2 linked regions of the Streptacidiphilus rugosus AM-16 genome follow. The protein of the gene in region 1 interacts with the protein of each later gene in a pairwise test. Links are inferred from orthologs where the notes say so. Each region holds a gene or a part of one and is shown in the gene's direction. Other genes may lie near its edges.

Region 1 (9,602 bases):
GCTGGGGCGCAAGGGCGCGGTCGCGATCGGGTGGGGGTTGCAGCTCGCCCTCATCGCGAGCGGTGCGGTCGTGTCGATGATGTACGGCCTGGGCGTCATCTTCGCCGGGCTGTGGTGGGCCTCGGTGCACTACGGCCGCAAGATCGACGCGATCAAGGCCGCCAGGCTCGCCGAGGCCTGAGCCGGCTCCGGCACACGCGGGTCCGCGCCGGGCGGAGTCACCTCGACGACGCCGTCCGGTGGAGTGAATCCGGCCGGACCGGTCTCCCCGCGGCACCGCGGAACAGCCCCTTCCGGTCGTTACTGTGAGCGAATTCCCCGCCCGGATCGGGGTAGTGGCTCAGGCAGTACCCTCTGCGTCCGCGCTGCGGGCGCTCGGGTAGTCTCGTGTCGATCATCACATCGCGTAGCATCACGGTGAGCGTCCTCGCCACCTCGAAATCCCCGGGAGCCGTCCCCTATGTCCTCGACCCAGCGCACCCTGGTCCTGCTCAAGCCCGACGCCGTCGCCCGCGGTCTGATCGGCGAGATCGTCTCCCGGATCGAGCGGAAGGCCGACTGGCGGATCGCCGCGCTGGAGCTGCGCACCCTGGACGCCGCGACGCTGGAGCAGCACTACGCCGAGCACGTCGGCAAGCCGTTCTACGAGCCGCTGATGGGCTTCATGTCCTCCGGTCCGTCCGTCGCGATGATCGTCGAGGGCGAGAGCGTGATCGAGGGCATCCGGCTGCTCGCAGGAAAGACCAACCCGCTCGAGGCGGGCCCCGGCACCATTCGCGGGGATTTCGCGACCATCACCCGTGAGAACCTCATCCACGCCTCCGACTCGGAGACCTCCGCCGAGCGCGAGATCAAGATTTTCTTCCCCGGTCGCGCCTGATCAAGGCCGGTCGCGGGCAGCCGCACCTTTTCTTCACCGGATTCCCACGGCATCAATCTCGGCCATACGGAACCCAACCCTCGACACACGGCGTCCCAATGGCGGGATATCCGATCGTCTGCACGGACAATGGCGACGAAGGTCCCGTCGCTACCATGGTGACTGCCGGGCGGCAGCATCGTTCATGGTCGCAGTAGCTGACGGCCAGTGAGTCGGCGTATCCGCCTACCCATCCGCCGCCGTCGCCCCCCTCATCCGCGAGCTCCGGGAAGGCCCCGCATCCCCATGGCGAACAACATGTCGTTCATCGGTCGTGACATGGCTGTCGACCTCGGCACCGCCAACACGCTGGTGTACGTCAGGGGCCGAGGGATCGTGCTCAACGAACCGTCGGTCGTCGCGGTGAACACCAACACCGGCGGCATCCTGGCGGTCGGCTCCGAGGCCAAGAAGATGATCGGGCGCACGCCCGGCAACATCGTGGCCATCCGCCCGCTCAAGGACGGCGTGATCGCCGACTTCGAGATCACCGAGCGGATGCTGCGCTACTTCATCCTCAAGATCCACCGCCGCCGCTACCTGGCCCGTCCGCGGGTCGTGGTCTGCGTGCCCAGCGGCATCACCGGGGTCGAGCGCCGCGCCGTGATCGAGGCGTCGGCCCAGGCCGGCGCGCGCCAGGTGCACATCATCGAGGAGCCGATGGCCGCCGCGATCGGCGCCGGCCTCCCGGTCCACGAGGCGACCGGCAACATGGTCGTCGACATCGGCGGCGGCACCACCGAGGTCGCGGTGATCTCGCTCGGCGGCATCGTCACCGCCCAGTCCATCCGGGTGGCCGGCGACGAGCTGGACAACGCGATCATCCAGCACATCAAGAAGGAGTACTCGCTGCTGCTCGGCGAGCGCTCCGCCGAATCGATCAAGATGACCATCGGCTCCGCCCACCCCGTCGACGGGGACAAGGAGGAGCACAGCGAGATCCGCGGCCGCGACCTGGTCAGCGGTCTCCCCAAGACCGTGGTGATCTCCGCCGCCGAGGTGCGCGAGGCCATCGAGGAGCCGGTCAACAGCATCATCGACGCCGTCAAGACGACCCTGGACCAGTGCCCGCCGGAACTCGCCGGTGACATCATGGACCGCGGCATCGTTCTCACCGGGGGCGGTGCGCTGCTGCGCGGCCTGGACGAGCGGCTGCGCCGCGAGACCGGGATGCCGGTGCACATCGCCGAGAACCCGCTGGACTCGGTCGCGCTCGGCTCCGGCAAGTGCGTGGAGGAGTTCGAGGCCCTCCAGCAGGTCCTGGACGCCCAGCCGCGCCGCTGACCGCCGTTCCCACGTTCGTTGACTGCTCGTTGACCGCACGCTGACTGAAGGGCTCTGCCGAGAATCGTGAGGGACACACGAGAGAGCCGGCTCCTGCTGATCCTCCTGGTGGCGGTCGCGTTCGCGCTGATCACCGTGGACATCCGCGGCGGCGACGACTCGCCGATGAACGGCCCGCGCACCGCCGCCGCGTCGGTCTTCGGCCCGGTCGAGAACGGCGTCTCAGGGATGGTCAAGCCGCTCGCGGACGGCCTGCACTCGCTGCGCGACTCCGGCAGCCAGGGCGACCGGATCAGGACGCTGGAGCAGCAGAACGAACTGCTCAAGCAGCAGCTCTCCTCCTCCGACCTGGTCAAGGGCCGCGACACCGAGCTGGCCAAGCTGCTGGGCGAGGCCGGAGCCGGCCAGTACACCATCAAGGCCGCCCAGGTGACCGCCATAGGGGCCAGCCAGAACTTCTCCTGGACCATCACCATCGACGTCGGCGGCAACGACGGCATCCAGCGCGACATGACGGTGATCAACGGCGAGGGACTCGTCGGCCGGGTCACCACGGTCGCGCCGACCAGCTCCACCGTGCTGCTGGCGGTCGACCCGCGCTTCACCGTCGGCACCCGGATGGAGGGCAGCGGTGAGATCGGCTTCGGCACCGGCGAGGGCGACGCCCCGATGCGGGTCGAGCTGCTCAACGGCCAGGCCGGCGTCAAGGTCGGCGACCGGCTGGTCACCTTCGGCTCGCAGAACGACAAGCCGTTCGTGCCCGGCGTCCCGGTCGGCACCATCACCCAGATCGTCAACACCCCCGGCGAGCTGACCAGGACCGTGCTGGTCCAGCCCTTCGTCAGCTTCACCAAGCTGGACCTGGTCGGCGTCGTCGTCCAGCCGCCGGCCACCGACCCGCGCTACGCGGTGCTGCCGCCGAAGCCGGCGCCGACCCCCACGAACAACCCGTCGCCGTCCACCCCGCCGGCGACTCCGTCCGCCCATGTGAAGAAGAAGGGCTGACGCCATGTGGATCAATCGCGTCCTGCTCTCCGCGGCGCTCGTCGTCTTCGCGATGGTCGTCCAGGTCAGCATCCTGGCCCGGCTCGGCCTGCCCGGCGCCGTCCCCGACCTGCTGCTGCTCGTCGTGATCGGCCTCGCCCTGGTCTACGGGCACGTGACCGGCTGCCTGATCGGCTTCTTCGCCGGTCTCTTCGCCGACCTCGCGCCGCCGTCCGACCACGCGGTGGGCCGCTACGCGCTGGTGCTCTGCCTGGTCGGCTACGTGGCGGGCCTGCTGCGCCCGGAGAACGGCCACCTGCGCTCGGTGACCACGCCGCTGATGGTGGTGGCGGGCGCCGCCCTCGGCGCGACGACGCTCTACGCGGGCGTCGGCGCCCTGGTCGGCGACACCGCCGCCCGGCACGTCGGCCTGACCGGGCTGCTCATCTCCTCCGTCGTCTACGACGTGCTGCTCGCGCCCTTCGTGGTCCCGGTGGTGATGGCCCTGGCCAGACGTACCGTCACCGACCCCGCGGGCGGCGCCGGACAGGGCAGCACGCCGAGCAAGCCGCGCCGCACCGGTCTCAACCGTCGCGGCGCCTTCTTCGGCGACCGCGGCACCCGCACCGGCGGCGCGGCCGGTCTCGGCACCGTCCCCGGCTTCGGCGGGAGCGCCGCGGGCAAGAGCGGCGGCAAGACCGGAAGCAGGCTGGGCATGACGGCCAGGCTCAGCAAGGCCGCCAAGCGCTGACGCGCGGAACGCGGACACCACAGCACTGACGCAGTAGCGAAGCGAGAGCACGAGGAGGGGCACCCCGTGGGCAACATCCCGGAGACGGGCCGGACCCGGCGGATCACCGGTCGGCTGCTGGTCCTCCAGGTGCTGGTGCTCTCACTGCTCGGCACGCTGGGCGGCAGACTCTGGTACCTGCAGATCCGCTCGGGCGCGTCCTACGCGCAGCAGGCCTCGTCGAACCACATCCGCACCGTCGTGGTGCCGGCCGTGCGCGGCGAGATCCTCGACTCCAACGGCGTGCCGCTGGCCGACAACACCACCAAGCTCGTCGTCTCGGTCTCGCGCACCGCTCTGCTGCAGCAGAAGGACGGCGGCAAGGCGGTGCTGACCAGGCTCGGCCAGGTCCTCGGCATGACCTACGAGGACATGCACGACAAGGTCAGGCTCTGCGACGCGAAGACCCCGCGCCCCTGCTGGAACGGCTCGCCCTACCAGCCGATCCCGGTCACCCAGACGGCCAACACCCAGCAGGCCATGCAGATCATGGAGCGCCAGGAGGACTTCCCCGGCGTCACCGCCAGCCCCAGCGCGGTCCGGCTCTACCCGGCGCCGTCGGGAGCCAACGCGGCGCAGATACTGGGTTATCTCTCCCCGGTCACCCAGGACGAGATCACCGCGGCGACCGACGCCAACGGCAAGTCCTCGCTGGCCCCCTCCGACCAGGTCGGCCGGGCGGGCCTGGAGTACCAGTACGACAAGGCGCTGCGCGGCGTCAACGGCACCACCAACCTGGAGGTCGACAACCTCGGCCGGGTCATCGGCACCGCGGGCGGCAACGCCTCGGTGCCCGGCTCGGACGTGGTCACCAGCATCGACGCGCGGATCCAGGCCCTGGCCGAGCAGCAGCTCAACGACGCCATGGTGACCCTGCGGAAGACCTACGACACGGTCACCCACGAGAACTTCAAGGCCGACTCCGGCGCGGTCGTGGTCATGGACGTGCACACCGGCCGGATCATCGCGATGGCCAGCGCGCCGACGTACAACCCGAACATCTGGAGCGGCGGCATCTCCGCCAAGGACTACGCGGCGCTGAACAGCCAGAACTCCGACTACCCGATGCTGAACCGGGCGATCCAGGGACAGAGCGCGCCGGGTTCGACCTTCAAGGTCGTCAGCACGACGGCCGCGCTCAACGCCGGCTACACCTACGACTCGACCTTCCCCTGCACCTCGTCGATGACCATCGGCGGCCGGGTCTTCAAGAACTTCGAGGGCGAGAACTTCGGCGCGATCAACCTCTCCAAGGCGCTGGAGGTCTCCTGCGACACGGTCTTCTACAACATCGCCTACCAGCAGTGGCTCAGCGACGGCGGCACCAAGCCGAAGCACCCGCAGGACTGGCTGTACAAGACCGCGCACCAGTTCGGCCTCGGCGCCGACACCGGTATCGACCTGCCCGGAGAGGTCAAGGGCCGGGTCCCCGACCGCCAGTGGCACCAGGACTACTACAACGAGATGAAGGACACCTGGTGCCGGCAGGCCAAGACGGAGACCGACCCGTACCTGCGCGCCATCGCCAGCGAGGACTGCGTCGACTTCGCGACGCTGCGCGCCGGTGACGAGGTCAACTACGCGATCGGCCAGGGTGACACCCTGGTGACCCCGATCCAGATGGCCCGCATCTACTCGGCGCTGGCCAACGGCGGCACGCTCTACCAGCCGCAGCTCGCCAAGGCCGTGGTCAGCCCCGGCGGCCGGACCGTGCAGCAGATCAAGCCGGTCGTCCAGGGCCACCTGCCCACGACGCCGCACATGATCAACTACATCGACCAGGCCACCGCGAACGTCATCACCAGCGGTACCGCCGCCTGGAAGTTCCAGGGCTGGCCCCAGGACAAGGTGCAGCTGCACGCCAAGACCGGTACGGCCGAGGTCGTCGGCAAGCAGACGACCTCCTGGTTCGACACGTACACCAAGGACTACGCGATCGTCATGACGATCTCCCAGGGTGGCACCGGCTCCGGCGGTTCCGGCCCGGCCGTCCGCAACATCTACAACGCGCTCTACGGCATCCAGGCCGACGGCAAGATCGACCCGAGCAAGGCGATCCGCCCGGCGGCCCAGACCTCGCTGCCCAGCTTCCACCCGGACGGCACGGTGACCCAGCCGGTCTCCTGGACCGCCCCGCAGACGTACCCCGCCGACTCGGGCACCCCGTTGCTCGCCGCCCTCGACATCGCGGCGCTGGCGCCGGAGCGGAGGGGTGACGCGTGAGCGGGCGAAGCGAGGTCGCCATGAAGAGGTGCGCGTTCCGCGAAGCGGCTGCCGAGCGAAGCGAGGTGGGCGCATGAGCGGCCTGAGCACGAGCTATTCGACGCCTCGGTACACCCCGCGCAAGGGCGGGATGGGGCGGCTGCTGGAGCGGGACTCGCCGCTGCGGCGGATGGACTGGCCGCTGGTGCTGGCCGCCCTCGCGCTCTCCGGGATCGGCTCGCTGCTGGTCTGGTCCGCGACCCGCTCCCGCGTCGAGATCAACCACGGCGACCCGCAGTACTTCCTGGTCCGCCACCTGGTCAACCTCGCCATCGGCATCGGCCTGTGCACCGGCGTGGTGCTGCTCGGCCACCACCGGCTGCGCACGGCCGTGCCGTTCATCTACGGCCTGTCGATCCTCGGCGTCCTCGCCGTGCTGAGCCCGCTCGGATCGACCGTCAACGGCGCGCACTCGTGGATCGTGCTCGGCGGCGGCTTCTCCATGCAGCCGTCGGAGTTCTGCAAGATCTCCATCATCCTGATCTGCGCGACGATACTGTCCGCACGGGTCGACGCGGGCGAGATGCAGCAGCCCAACGGCCGCTCGATCCTCCAGGCCCTGATGCTGGCCGGCGTCCCTATAGGGATCGTCCTGATGATGCCCGACCTGGGCTCCACCATGGTCATGGTCGTGATCATCCTCGGCGTGCTGCTCGCCTCCGGCGCCCCCGGCCGCTGGATCGGCGGACTCACCCTGGTCGGCGTGATCGGCGCGGCCGCGGTCGTCCAGCTGCACCTGCTCAAGCAGTACCAGATCGCCCGCTTCGCGGCCTTCGCCAACCCGGCGCTCGACCCGGCCGGCGTCGGCTACAACACGGCCCAGGCCCGCATCGCCATCGGCTCGGGCGGCCTGTCGGGCAAGGGCCTCTTCCACGGCACCCAGACCACCGGCCAGTTCGTCCCCGAGCAGCAGACCGACTTCGTCTTCACCGTGGCCGGCGAGGAGCTCGGCTTCATCGGCGGCATGGTCATCATCGGCCTGCTCGGCATCATCCTCTGGCGCGCCTGCCGCATCGCCCGCGAGGCCTCCGACCTCTACAGCACCGTGCTGGCGGCCGGCGTGGTGACCTGGTTCGCCTTCCAGGGCTTCGAGAACATCGGCATGACGCTCGGCATCATGCCGGTGGCCGGCATCCCGCTGCCCTTCGTCAGCTACGGAGGATCGTCGATGTTCGCGATCTGGATCGGCATCGGGCTGTTGCAGTCGGTGAAGATGCAACGCTCCATGGCAGGCTGACGCGACGGCGTCCCTCGCCTCCCGGATAGGGTGCCGGACATGATCAAAGCGGTGATGTTCGACTTCTCCGGCACCCTCTTCCGGATCGAACCGGTCGGGGAATGGTGGCAGGCCACCGTCGACGCGCTGGGCCTCGACGTGCCCGAGGCGGAGGCCGCCGCGTGCGTGGACCGGCTGTCCGCACTCGGCGCGCTGCCCGGCAGCCCCTACGGCGTCGTCCCGCAGGAGCTCGCCGGGCTCTGGCGGGAGCGCGACCTCGACATGGTCCGCCACCGCGCCGCCTACACCGGCCTCACCCGGGCCGCGGAGCTCCCCGACCCGCGCCTCGTCGACGCCCTCTACGAACGCCATCTGGCCCCCGCCGCCTGGCGCCCCTACCCGGACACCGCCGCCACCCTCGCCGAACTCCGCCGCCGCGGCCTGCCGGTGGCCGTCGTCAGCAACATCGGCTGGGACCTGCGCCCGGTCTTCCGCCACCACGGCGTCGACGAACTCGTCGACGCCTACGTCCTCTCCTTCGAGCAGGGCGTGCAGAAGCCGGACGCCGCCATCTTCGAGACGGCCTGCCGCGAACTGGGCCACCACCCCTCCGACGTCCTCATGGTCGGCGACGACCTCACCGCCGACGCCGGCGCGACGGCGCTCGGCTGCGCCTTCCATCCCGTCGACCACCGGCCGGTCGACGAGCGACCGGCCGGGCTCACACCGCTGCTGGACCTGCTGGACTGACGGCCTCGGGTGCTACGCGAAGCGGTGGGCGTCGACCTCGGCGATCAGCGCCGCCCGCCGCTCCTCGTCGTCCTCCAGGAACGACGCCTCGAACGAGTTGCGTGCCAGCAGCCGCAGTTGATCGTCCGTCAGACCCAGAGCACGGCGCACCCCGACGAAGTTCTCCTCCACGTACCCGCCGAAGTACGCGGGGTCGTCCGAGTTCACCGTCGCCACCAGGCCCGCCTCCAGCATCGCCGCCAGCGGGTGGTCCGCCAGCGTGTCGACGCAGCGCAGCCGGACGTTCGAGAAGGGGCAGACCGTCAGCGGGATCCGCTCCGCCACGAGGCGCTTCACCAGGTCCGCGTCCTCCAGGGCGCGGATCCCGTGGTCGATCCGTTCGACCTCCAGCAGGTCCAGCGCCTCGCGCACGTAGTCGGGACCGCCCTCCTCGCCCGCATGGGCGACCCGCCGCAGGCCGGCCTCCTTCGCGCGGCGGTAGACCGTCGCGAACTTCGCCGGACGGTGGCCCACCTCCGCCGAGTCCAGGCCGATCCCCGCGATCACATCGCCGAAGTACGGGCGGCACGCGTCGAACGTCGCCAGCGCGGAGGCCTCCGGAAGGTCCCGCAGGAAGCACATGATCAGCTTCGTGCTGACCCCGTGCCGCTCCAGAGAGCTGGACAGCGCCCGGTCCAGCCCCCGCACCACCGCGTCCAGCTCCACCCCGCGCGAGGTGTGCGCCTGCGGATCGAAGAAGATCTCCGCATGCCGGACCCCGTCCCGCGCCGCCCGCGCCAGATACGCGTCGGCGAGCTCGGTGAAGTCCTGCTCCGTCCGCAGCACGTCCATCAGCTGGTAGTAGAGGTCCAGGAAGGACTGCAGGTCGGAGAAGGCGTACGCGGCCCGCAGCTGGTCGGGGTCGGCGTAGGGGAGGTCGACGCCGTTGCGGTGGGCCAGGACAAAGGCGAGCTCGGGCTCGAGCGTCCCCTCGATGTGCAGGTGCAGTTCCGCCTTGGGGATGGGCACGAGAGGTCCTTGCGTCGAGCGGTCCGGACCCTGCGCGGGCCGGCAAATCGGTCAAACCAGCAACCTTAGCCCCTGCGGTAACCTTGAGGGTCAGCCCCGCGTCCACACGAAAGTCCCTGCCTCTATGTCTGTCGAGTCGGTCTTCCCGCGCCTGGAGGCCCTCCTCCCGCACGTCCAGAAGCCGATCCAGTACGTCGGCGGTGAGCTCAACTCCACCGTCAAGGACTGGGACGCCTGCGATGTCCGCTGGGCCCTCATGTACCCCGACGCCTACGAGGTCGGGCTGCCCAACCAGGGCGTCATGATCCTCTACGAGGTCCTCAACGAGCGCGAGGGCGTCCTGGCCGAGCGCACCTACAGCGTCTGGCCGGACCTGGAAGCGCTCATGC
Region 2 (9,518 bases), 660 kb from region 1 along the record:
TCCCGGTCTTCGAACTCCCCGACGGCGTCACCGGCGAACCCGCGATGCGCGCGGTCGTCGACGCGGCGGGCGGCTTCGCCGAACCGGGCGACACCGTTCTGCTGGCCCCGGCCTGCGCGTCGATGGACATGTTCACCAACTACGGCGAACGCGGCGACATGTTCGCTGCCGCGGTCCACGCGCTGTAAGGCTCCGCCTTCGAACACAGGGCCAGTTGCTCCACCCTCAGGGGCGCGAGCAACTGCGCGGCTCCGCCGCGCGGGTGCGGTACCTCACTGCAAAGGGGAGTTGCAACACCCAGGGGCGCGGGGAACCTTGCGCGGCCGAGCCACTGGCGAGCAGATGGTCCTCAACGCGCAGGGCCATCCGCACGGGGTGGTTTCTCGCGCAGTTCCTCGCGCCCCCGAGGCCTTGCCTGGTTTCTCCCCTGCGCCCGCTGAGGCCTTGCCTGGTTTCTCGTCTGCGCCCGCTGAGGTGGGCAACTCGCCCGTCTGCCTCCGGGGCGGGTCAGCTCCGAGCCGGTAAGGTCTCTCGCCGACAGGCGTTACGCAGGGGAGAGGACCACCGAAGTGCCGCAGGCGAATGTCGCGACCTTCCGGTCCACCGCCCGGTTCGGGGCCGTGAAGGGGGCGTGGGAGAGGTTCCAGCGCGGGCTGGAACGGCCTTTGACGCCGTACTACCTGATCCTCGGGTCCGCCGCGCTGATCCTCGTGCTCGGGCTGGTGATGGTCTTCTCGGCGTCCCAGATCCAGGCCAGGCTCGACGGACTGCCCTTCGACTACTACTTCAAGAAGCAGCTGATCTCCATCGTCATCGGAGGCGGCCTGCTCTACCTCGCCGTACGCATGCCCGCACGGGCGCACCGCGCGCTCGCCTACCCGCTGCTGCTCGGCGTCCTCGCCCTCCTGCTCGCCGTGATGGTTCCCGGCATCGGCGTCGCCGTGAACGGCAACAGGAACTGGATCAGGCTCGGCGGCTTCTTCCAGATCCAGCCCTCCGAGTTCGCCAAGCTCGCGCTCGTCCTCTGGGCGGCCGACCTCCTCGCGCGTAAACAGCAGATGAAGACTCTCGGCGAGTGGAAGCACCTGCTCATCCCGCTCGTCCCGATGGGACTCCTGCTGCTCGCGCTCGTGCTCGCCGGCGGTGACATGGGCACCGCGATGATCATCTGCGCGCTGCTCTTCGGCCTGCTGTGGCTGGCCGGCGCGCCCACGCGCCTGTTCACCATGTCGGCGGTGCTCGCGCTGCTGGCCAGCGCCGCTCTCATCATCACCGTGCCGCACCGGCTCAACCGGCTGTCCTGCATCGGGGCGACCCACGTCGCCAAGGACGGCTCCTGTTTCCAGGCCGTGCACGGCATCTGGGCGCTCGCCTCCGGCGGGCTGTTCGGGGCCGGACTCGGCGGCAGCATCGAGAAGTGGGGCCAACTTCCGGAGCCCCACACCGACTTCATCTTCGCCGTCACGGGTGAGGAACTGGGTCTGGCGGGGACCGTGTCCGTCCTCGTTCTCTTCGCGGCACTAGGGTATGCGGGTATCCGCGTGGCCGTACGCACGAAGGAGCCGTTCATCAGGTACGCAGCGGGAGGCGCCACCACCTGGATCATGGCCCAGGCCACGATCAACATTGGTGCGGTGCTGGGACTTCTGCCCATCGCGGGCGTCCCCCTCCCGATGTTCTCCTATGGCGGGTCCGCGCTGCTGCCGACCATGTTCGCGATCGGCATGCTGCTCTGCTTCGCACGCAGCGAGCCGGGGGCGAAGGCGGCGTTCGCCGCACGGAGCAGGCGCAACAGGCGTAAGGGAAACAAGCAGGCGCGGCGCCGGTTCCTCCGGCTGCCCCACAAGGAGCGGTGAATTTCGGTGCATGTCGTACTCGCCGGCGGTGGCACCGCCGGGCATATCGAGCCCGCACTGGCATTGGCGGACGCGCTGCGGCGCAACGACCCCACGGTCGGCATCACCGCGCTGGGCACCTCGCAGGGTCTGGAGACGCGGCTGGTCCCCGAACGCGGGTACGAGCTCGCGTTGATCCCCAAGGTCGCCCTGCCGCGCAAGCCCTCCGGCGACCTGATCACCCTGCCGGGACGGCTGCGCAACACCGTCAAGGCGGTCCAGGACGTGCTGGAGCGGACCAAGGCCGACGCCGTCGTCGGCTTCGGCGGCTACGTCGCCATGTCCGCCTACTTCGCGGCCAAGCGCAGCGGCGTGCCGATCGTGATCCACGAGGCCAACGCCCGTCCCGGCGTCGCCAACAAGATCGGTTCCCGCTACACCGACTTCGTGGCCGTGGCCACCCCGGACAGCAAGTTCCGCGACGCCCGCTACATCGGCATCCCGCTGCGGCACACCATCGCCACCCTCGACCGCGGCCTGGCCCGACCGCAGGCGCGGCAGTACTTCGGCCTGGAGCAGAACCTGCCGACCCTGCTGGTCTCCGGCGGCTCCCAGGGCGCCCGGCGGCTCAACGAGACCATCCAGGCCGTCGCGCCGCGGCTGCAGCAGTACGGCGTGCAGATCCTGCACGCCGTCGGACCCAAGAACGAGGTCCCGCACAGCGACGACCTGCCGGGCATGCCGCCCTACCGGGCGGTGCCGTACATCGACCGGATGGACCTGGCCTACTCGGCCGCCGATCTGATGCTCTGCCGGGCCGGCGCCATGACCGTCGCCGAGCTGGCCGCCGTCGGCCTGCCGGGCGCCTTCGTGCCGCTGCCGATCGGCAACGGCGAGCAGCGCCTCAACGCCCAGCCCGTCGTCCGTGCGGGCGGCGGCCTGCTGGTGGACGACGCCGAGCTGACCGCGGACTGGGTGCTCTCGCAGCTGCTGCCGGTGCTGACCGACCCGCAGCGGCTGTGGCAGATGAGCCACGCCGCCGCCGAGTTCGGCCGCCGCGACGCGGACCAGCTGCTGGCTCAGATGGTCTACGAGGCGATCGAGGCCCACCGGGGGAGCGCCCGCCGTCGTGGCTGAGTACGTCGGGGTCGAGGAGGAGCGGGAGACCCCGGGGCCGGACCAGGAGCGTCCGCCCCGGCCGAAGCTCAAGCTGTCGCGGCGCGGCATCGGCGTGATCTGCGCCCTGGTCGCCGCGCTGCTGGGCACCGGCGTCTGGCTGGTCCTCTTCTCCTCGGTCTTCGACGTGCGCACGGTCAGCGTGACCGGCACCAGGGTGCTGACCGCGGATCAGGTGCTCGCCGCCGCCCGGGTCCCCCTGGGCGGCCCGCTGGAACGGCTGGACACCGACGGCGTCGCCGACCGCGTCAGGAAGGCGCTGCCGCGGGTCGACCACGTGGTCGTCAGCACCTCCTGGCCGCACGCGGTGCGGATCGCGGTCACCGAGCGCAACCCCGTCGCGGCCGTGCGCGGCACGGGCGGGTCGTACACGCTGGAGGACGCCGGGGGCGTCCGTTTCGCAACCCTGCCGAAGCCGCCGACCGGCGTGCCGGTGGTCCAACTCGAGCTCTCCGCGGCGGGAAAGGGCGCACTGCCGGAATTCCCCGAGCAGCTTCTGGTGGCCGGAGCGGTCGAGGTGGCCAAGGTGTTGCCGACCGCGATAGCGCACCGGACGACCGCGGTCGTCGTTCATTCGTACGACGACATCGAGCTGACGCTGAGCTCGGGGGCGACCGTCTACTGGGGCAGCCCCGATCAGAGCGCGCGCAAAGCCGTGGTGCTGGCGGCCCTGATGAAACAGGACGCGAAGGGATACGACGTGAGCGCACCGACCGATCCGGCGCTGCGATCCTGAGCGAACCCGAGCAGCTCCCGGGGGCCGTGGTCTTGACGGGGCGTCGGCGTAGCCCCGACTCTGGTTGACCCCCGGGTAACGGCACGGACCTTTGATCACATAGGCTCACAAGAAAAAACTGCTCGCTCGGCGTGTCCATTGAACCGACATGCCAGGAGACCTAGTGTCCTAGTGACAGTGGATAATGCAGCAGTGACATAGCATTAACTCTAAACCTCATGTTTAGGGTTCGGGTCGGGAGCGTCGGAAGCACCGCCCCTTCGGTATGAGAAGACAGATCCGAGGCGAGAGGCCTTCGACGTGGCAGCACCCCAGAACTACCTCGCAGTCATCAAGGTCGTCGGTATCGGCGGCGGCGGCGTGAACGCCATCAACCGGATGATCGAGGTCGGTCTCAAGGGCGTCGAGTTCATCGCGATCAACACCGACGCGCAGGCGCTGCTGATGAGCGACGCCGACGTGAAGCTCGACGTCGGTCGCGAACTCACCCGTGGGCTCGGCGCCGGCGCCAACCCCGAGGTCGGCCGCAAGGCAGCCGAGGACCACCGCGAGGAGATCGAGGAGGTCCTCAAGGGGGCCGACATGGTCTTCGTGACGGCCGGTGAGGGTGGCGGCACAGGCACCGGCGGCGCGCCCGTGGTGGCCAACATCGCCCGCTCGCTCGGCGCCCTGACGATCGGCGTGGTCACGCGCCCGTTCACCTTCGAGGGCCGCCGCCGCGCCAACCAGGCGGAGGACGGCATCGCGCAGCTGCGCGAGGAGGTCGACACGCTGATCGTGATCCCGAACGACCGCCTGCTGTCCATCTCGGACCGCCAGGTCAGCGTGCTGGACGCGTTCCGCTCGGCCGACCAGGTGCTGCTCTCCGGTGTCCAGGGCATCACCGACCTGATCACCACCCCGGGTCTGATCAACCTCGACTTCGCCGACGTCAAGTCGGTCATGAGCGGCGCGGGTTCGGCCCTCATGGGCATCGGCTCGGCGCGCGGCGAGGACCGGGCGAAGGCGGCGGCGGTCATGGCGATCTCCTCGCCGCTGCTGGAGGCGTCCATCGACGGCGCCCGCGGCGTGCTGCTCTCCATCTCCGGCGGCTCGGACCTCGGCCTGTTCGAGATCAACGAGTCCGCCCAGCTGGTCAGCGAGGCGGCGCACCCCGAGGCGAACATCATCTTCGGCGCGGTCATCGACGACGCGCTCGGCGACGAGGTCCGCGTCACCGTCATCGCGGCGGGCTTCGACGGCGGCCAGCCGACCCCGATCGTCCGCGAGCCGGTCGTCCGAACCGGCACCGAGCGCACGAACGCGAACGCGACCCCGGACTTCCCCCGCGCCACGGGCTCGACGGCGGCCGGCCGCAGCGTCCACACGCTGGGCAGCGTGCCGCGCGCCGAGGACACCCCGCGGCCGGCGCCCGAGCCGACCGTCCCCCCGGTCCCGCAGCAGGCGCCTCCGCGCCCGCCGTACGTCGACTCGGCGGCGGAGGAGCTGGACGTCCCGGACTTCCTCAAGTAGGAGTCGCACGACCTCCAGGGGCGCGGGGAACTGCGCGACAAGCCACCCCGGTGGTGGGTCGCCGAGCGAGCAGGGCCATCTCCTCAGGGTGGTTTCTCGCGCAGTTCCCCGCGCCCCTGTCGTGCTTCTCGTGTGCCATAAGGTGATCGCATGATCGGGCAGCGGATTGATCTCGGGTGGGGCGTGCGGGCCGCGTTCACCGACAGGTGGGGCGGGGTCAGCGTCGAGCCCTTCGCCGAGCTGAACCTCGGAGGCGCGGTCGGGGACGATCCCGCCGCCGTTCGGGAGAACCGGCGGCTCGCCGCCGCCGCTCTCGGGATCGACCCCGCCGACGTGGTCTGGATGAACCAGGTGCACGGCGCCGAAGGCTTCGTCGCCGACGGCAGGCAGGCGGACGGCGAGGCTCCGGCCGTCGACGCCGTCGCCACCCGGGTTCCGGGCCTGGCCCTGGCCGTGCTCACGGCCGACTGCACGCCGATCCTGCTCGCCGACCCCGCCGCCGGGGTCGTCGGCGCCGCGCACGTCGGACGGCCCGGACTCGCCAAGGGCGTCGCCGACACCGTTGTCGCCCTCATGCGCGAGCTGGGCGCGGAGAAGATCACCGCGGTCGTCGGGCCGAGCGTCTGCGGCCGCTGCTACGAGGTGCCGGAGGAGCTTCGCGCCGAGGTCGCCGCCGGAACGCCGGAGGCGCACGCCGAGACCGGCTGGGGCACGCCCGCACTCGACATCCCCGCCGGAGTCCGCGCGCAGCTGGCGCGGCAGGGTGTGGCGGTGCGGGAGGGGGAGGCCCACGTCTGCACCCTCGAGTCCGAGGACCATTTCTCCTATCGCCGTGCGGCGCGCACCGGTCGGTTGGCGAGCTACATCTGGCTGGGCGGCGGAGAAAAGTGACAAATCTGACATCTGCGGAGCGTCTCGCCGAACTCAGGGCGAATCTGACATCCGTCGAGGCGCGCATCGACGCCGCCTGCGCCGCCGTCGGCCGACCGCGCGACGAGGTCACGCTGGTCGTGGTCACCAAGACCTATCCCGCCTCCGACACCCGGCTCCTCGCCGAACTCGGGGTCCGCGACGTCGCCGAGAATCGGGACCAGGACGCCGCCCCGAAAGCGGCGGAATGTCGGGATCTGTCCTTGGAATGGCATTTCGTCGGGCAATTGCAGACGAACAAAGTGCGCTCCGTTCTGCGCTACGCCGACCGAGTGCATTCCGTGGACCGGCTCCGGCTCGTCTCCGCACTCTCCGCGGAAGTGGTCAAATCCGGACGTTCCGAACTGGGCTGCCTGATCCAGGTCGGACTGGAATCTGAGACCCCCGAGGGCGAGCACCGCGGCGGCGCGGCTCCCAGTGAGGTCGGAGCGCTGGCGGATGCCGTAGCAGCCGCTCCTGGCTTGCGACTTGACGGAGTGATGGCGGTGGCGCCGTTGGTCGGACCGTTCGCGGGCGACCCGCGCCGTGCCTTCGGGCGTCTGGCGGAAATCGCATCCCGTGTACGGGAGGCGCATCCTGCTGCCACGATGGTCTCTGCCGGGATGTCAGGAGACTTGGAAGAGGCCATTGCTGCCGGTGCGACACACGTGCGCGTCGGTACGGCGGTGCTGGGTGCGCGGCAGGCGCTCCGGTAACGTCACCGGTTAGAAGATCAGACCGGAGAACAAATCCGGACAATCAGGAATCTCCCCCGGCTGCGTCTGCAGGTCACCGGGGCAGACCGTGGATCGTAGAACCTCCCCGGGCCGATCCACCACAGAGCGGAGGACAGGAGTATGGCCGGCGCGATGCGCAAGATGGCGGTCTACCTCGGTCTCGTGGAGGACGATGGTTACGACGCTCAGGGTTACGACCCTGACGACGAGGACTACGGCCCCGAGCCCGAGCCGATGCGGACCGGACGCACCGAGGAGGTGCCCCGCCCCGCCGCGGCTCCCGTCGCCGCGCCGGTGGCCGCCTCGGCCGTCGTCGCCCCCATGCGTGCTCCCGAACCGCGGATCGCGCCAGTGGCGTCCATCACACCCGAACGTCGTCTTCTGGAGAAGAGCGCACCGGTGATCACGTCCAAGACCGGCTCCGACCGGGAGCCTTACCGCATCACCACGCTGCACCCGCGCACCTACAACGAAGCCCGTACCATCGGGGAACACTTCCGTGACAGCACTCCTGTGATCATGAATCTCACGGAGATGGACGACACGGACGCCAAGCGCCTCGTAGACTTCGCGGCTGGACTCGTCTTCGGGCTTCACGGCAGCATCGAGCGCGTGACGCAGAAGGTGTTCCTGCTGTCTCCTGCTAACGTCGATGTAACGGCGGAGGACAAGGCACGGATCGCCGAGGGCGGGTTCTTCAACCAGAGCTGACAGAAGTGAAGGGCGAGGGGAGACACGGTGAGCGTTGTATGGCAGGTGCTGTACATCGTGCTGATGTGTTTCTTCGTCCTGCTGCTGGCGCGCATGGTGATGGACTGGGTCCAGTTCTTCGCTCGCGACTGGCAGCCGGGACGGGCCATGGTCGTCCTGCTCGAAAGCATCTACACCGTCACGGATCCCCCTCTCAAACTCCTGCGCAGGTGGATCCATCCGGTACGGATCGGAGGCATGGCCCTCGATCTGGCCTTCATGCTGCTGATCATCATTGTGTTGATTTTGATCCAGGTCGTGGGGGCGCTGTGACCGACGCAGATGCCCGGCTGTCCGACGATCACGTTGAGGTGAAGAAATGGCATTGACCCCCGAGGACGTTCGGAACAAGCAGTTCACGACCGTCCGCCTCCGCGAAGGCTATGACGAGGACGAGGTCGATGCCTTCCTCGACGAGGTCGAAGGAGAGCTGACCCGACTCCTGCGCGAGAACGAGGACCTGCGCGCCAAGCTGGCCGCAGCGACGCGTGCCGCCGCGCAGAACCAGCAGAACATGCGCAAGGAGCTGCCGCAGGAATCGCAGCAGCACCCCCAGCAGATGCAGCAGCAGCGCCCCGGTCCGCCGGTGCCCGCCGCCATATCCGGCCCGCCGGTGCCGCAGCAGGGCATGCCGCCGCACATGCAGCAGATGGGCCACCCCGGCCCGCCGCAGCTGCCGGGCGGCCAGCCGGCGCTTCCCGGTGCCCCGCAGCTGCAGGGTGCCCCGCAGCTCCAGCAGGCGCCGCAGATGGGCGGCCCCATGGGCGGCCAGACCTTCGGTGGCGGCCTCGCCCCGATGCAGCAGCAGCCGCCGCAGATGATGCAGCCGCAGCAGCCGAACAACGACTCGGCGGCCCGCGTGCTCGCCCTGGCCCAGCAGACCGCCGACCAGGCGATCGCCGAGGCCCGTTCCGAGGCCAACAAGATCGTCGGCGAGGCCCGCAGCCGCGCCGAGGGCCTTGAGCGTGACGCCCGTGCCAAGGCGGACGCGCTGGAGCGGGACGCCCAGGAGAAGCACCGCGTCGCGATGGGCTCGCTGGAGTCGGCGCGTGCCACGCTGGAGCGCAAGGTCGAGGACCTGCGTGCGTTCGAGCGTGAGTACCGCACCCGCCTCAAGTCCTACCTGGAGACGCAGCTGCGTCAGCTGGAGTCCCAGGCGGACGACAGCCTGGCCCCGCCGCGTCAGCCCGCCACCGCCTCGCTCCCGCCGGCTGCGCCCCTGTCCCAGCAGCCGCAGATGAGCCCGGTGGGCGCGTCCCCGATGAGCTCGGGCGGCCCGTCCTTCGGCGGCGGCCAGACCTTCGGCGGCCAGCAGTCCTTCGGCGGCGGCCAGCCGCAGCCGTCCTTCGGCGGCAACGGCTTCCAGCCCTCGGGCGCCCAGCCGACGCCTCCGGCGGCGATGACGCAGCCGATGGCAGCCGTCCGTCCGCAGCCCCCGCTGCAGCAGGCCCCCCAGCCGATGCGCGGGTTCCTGATCGACCAGGACGACGAGAACTAAGGTCCCACCGACCTGAAGGAACGCCCCCGACACCGGACCTCCGGTGAAGGGGGCGTTCCTTTTGTGCAGCCAGGTTCAGTCGCAGTTCAGGGGCGCCGGGAACTGCGCGACAAGCCACCGGCGAGCAGATGGCCCGGGGCGCGAAGGGCCATCCGCACACGGTGGTTTCTCGCGCAGTTCCCCGCGCCCCCTGGGGGAGGGCAACCGGCTCGCTAGGAGAAGGTCACGACGCAGGCGACGCCCTCGACGTCGAGGGTCACGTCCGTGCCGGAGGCGATGAGCGCGGCGTCGAGGGGGGCGAGGGTGGTGCCCGCGAGGGTCGCCGTGCCCTCGAAGAGGATGGCGAGAGCCTTGCCGCGAAGCGG

What was found.
Region 2: the proteins of BS83_RS20920 (region 1) and ftsZ interact in binary tests that used the Escherichia coli proteins (3 or more experiments, as listed by UniProt). The link is inferred for Streptacidiphilus rugosus AM-16 from one-to-one orthologs.

Annotation. Positions count from the first base shown.
Region 1 is NZ_JQMJ01000004.1:2,599,467-2,609,068, reverse strand. What follows is about bases 293-3,190. They hold BS83_RS20920 (rod shape-determining protein), read left to right. Parts: upstream 293-1,177; coding sequence 1,178-2,203; downstream 2,204-3,190. Other genes in these bases: mreC (rod shape-determining protein MreC), read left to right, coding at 2,270-3,190; ndk (nucleoside-diphosphate kinase), read left to right, coding at 461-880. In the rest of the region: BS83_RS20930 (DUF4233 domain-containing protein), read left to right, coding at 1-181; more of mreC, read left to right, coding at 3,191-3,208; rod shape-determining protein MreD, read left to right, coding at 3,213-3,938; mrdA (penicillin-binding protein 2), read left to right, coding at 4,005-6,200; rod shape-determining protein RodA, read left to right, coding at 6,274-7,476; BS83_RS20895 (HAD family hydrolase), read left to right, coding at 7,516-8,205; BS83_RS20890 (adenosine deaminase), read right to left, coding at 8,218-9,213; BS83_RS20885 (TIGR03960 family B12-binding radical SAM protein), read left to right, coding at 9,338-9,602. UniProt on the Escherichia coli protein: Forms membrane-associated dynamic filaments that are essential for cell shape determination. Acts by regulating cell wall synthesis and cell elongation, and thus cell shape.
Region 2 is NZ_JQMJ01000004.1:1,943,755-1,953,272, reverse strand. Bases 3,340-6,153 are described here. They hold ftsZ (cell division protein FtsZ), read left to right. Parts: upstream 3,340-4,047; coding sequence 4,048-5,259; downstream 5,260-6,153. Other genes in these bases: BS83_RS17965 (YggS family pyridoxal phosphate-dependent enzyme), read left to right, coding at 6,147-6,153; pgeF (peptidoglycan editing factor PgeF), read left to right, coding at 5,410-6,150; BS83_RS17980 (cell division protein FtsQ/DivIB), read left to right, coding at 3,340-3,747. In the rest of the region: murD (UDP-N-acetylmuramoyl-L-alanine--D-glutamate ligase), read left to right, coding at 1-188; putative lipid II flippase FtsW, read left to right, coding at 570-1,856; murG (undecaprenyldiphospho-muramoylpentapeptide beta-N-acetylglucosaminyltransferase), read left to right, coding at 1,863-2,972; more of BS83_RS17980, read left to right, coding at 2,965-3,339; more of BS83_RS17965, read left to right, coding at 6,154-6,884; BS83_RS17960 (cell division protein SepF), read left to right, coding at 7,026-7,616; BS83_RS17955 (YggT family protein), read left to right, coding at 7,644-7,928; BS83_RS17950 (DivIVA domain-containing protein), read left to right, coding at 7,975-9,153; BS83_RS17945 (HutD/Ves family protein), read right to left, coding at 9,366-9,518. UniProt on the Escherichia coli protein: Essential cell division protein that forms a contractile ring structure (Z ring) at the future cell division site. The regulation of the ring assembly controls the timing and the location of cell division.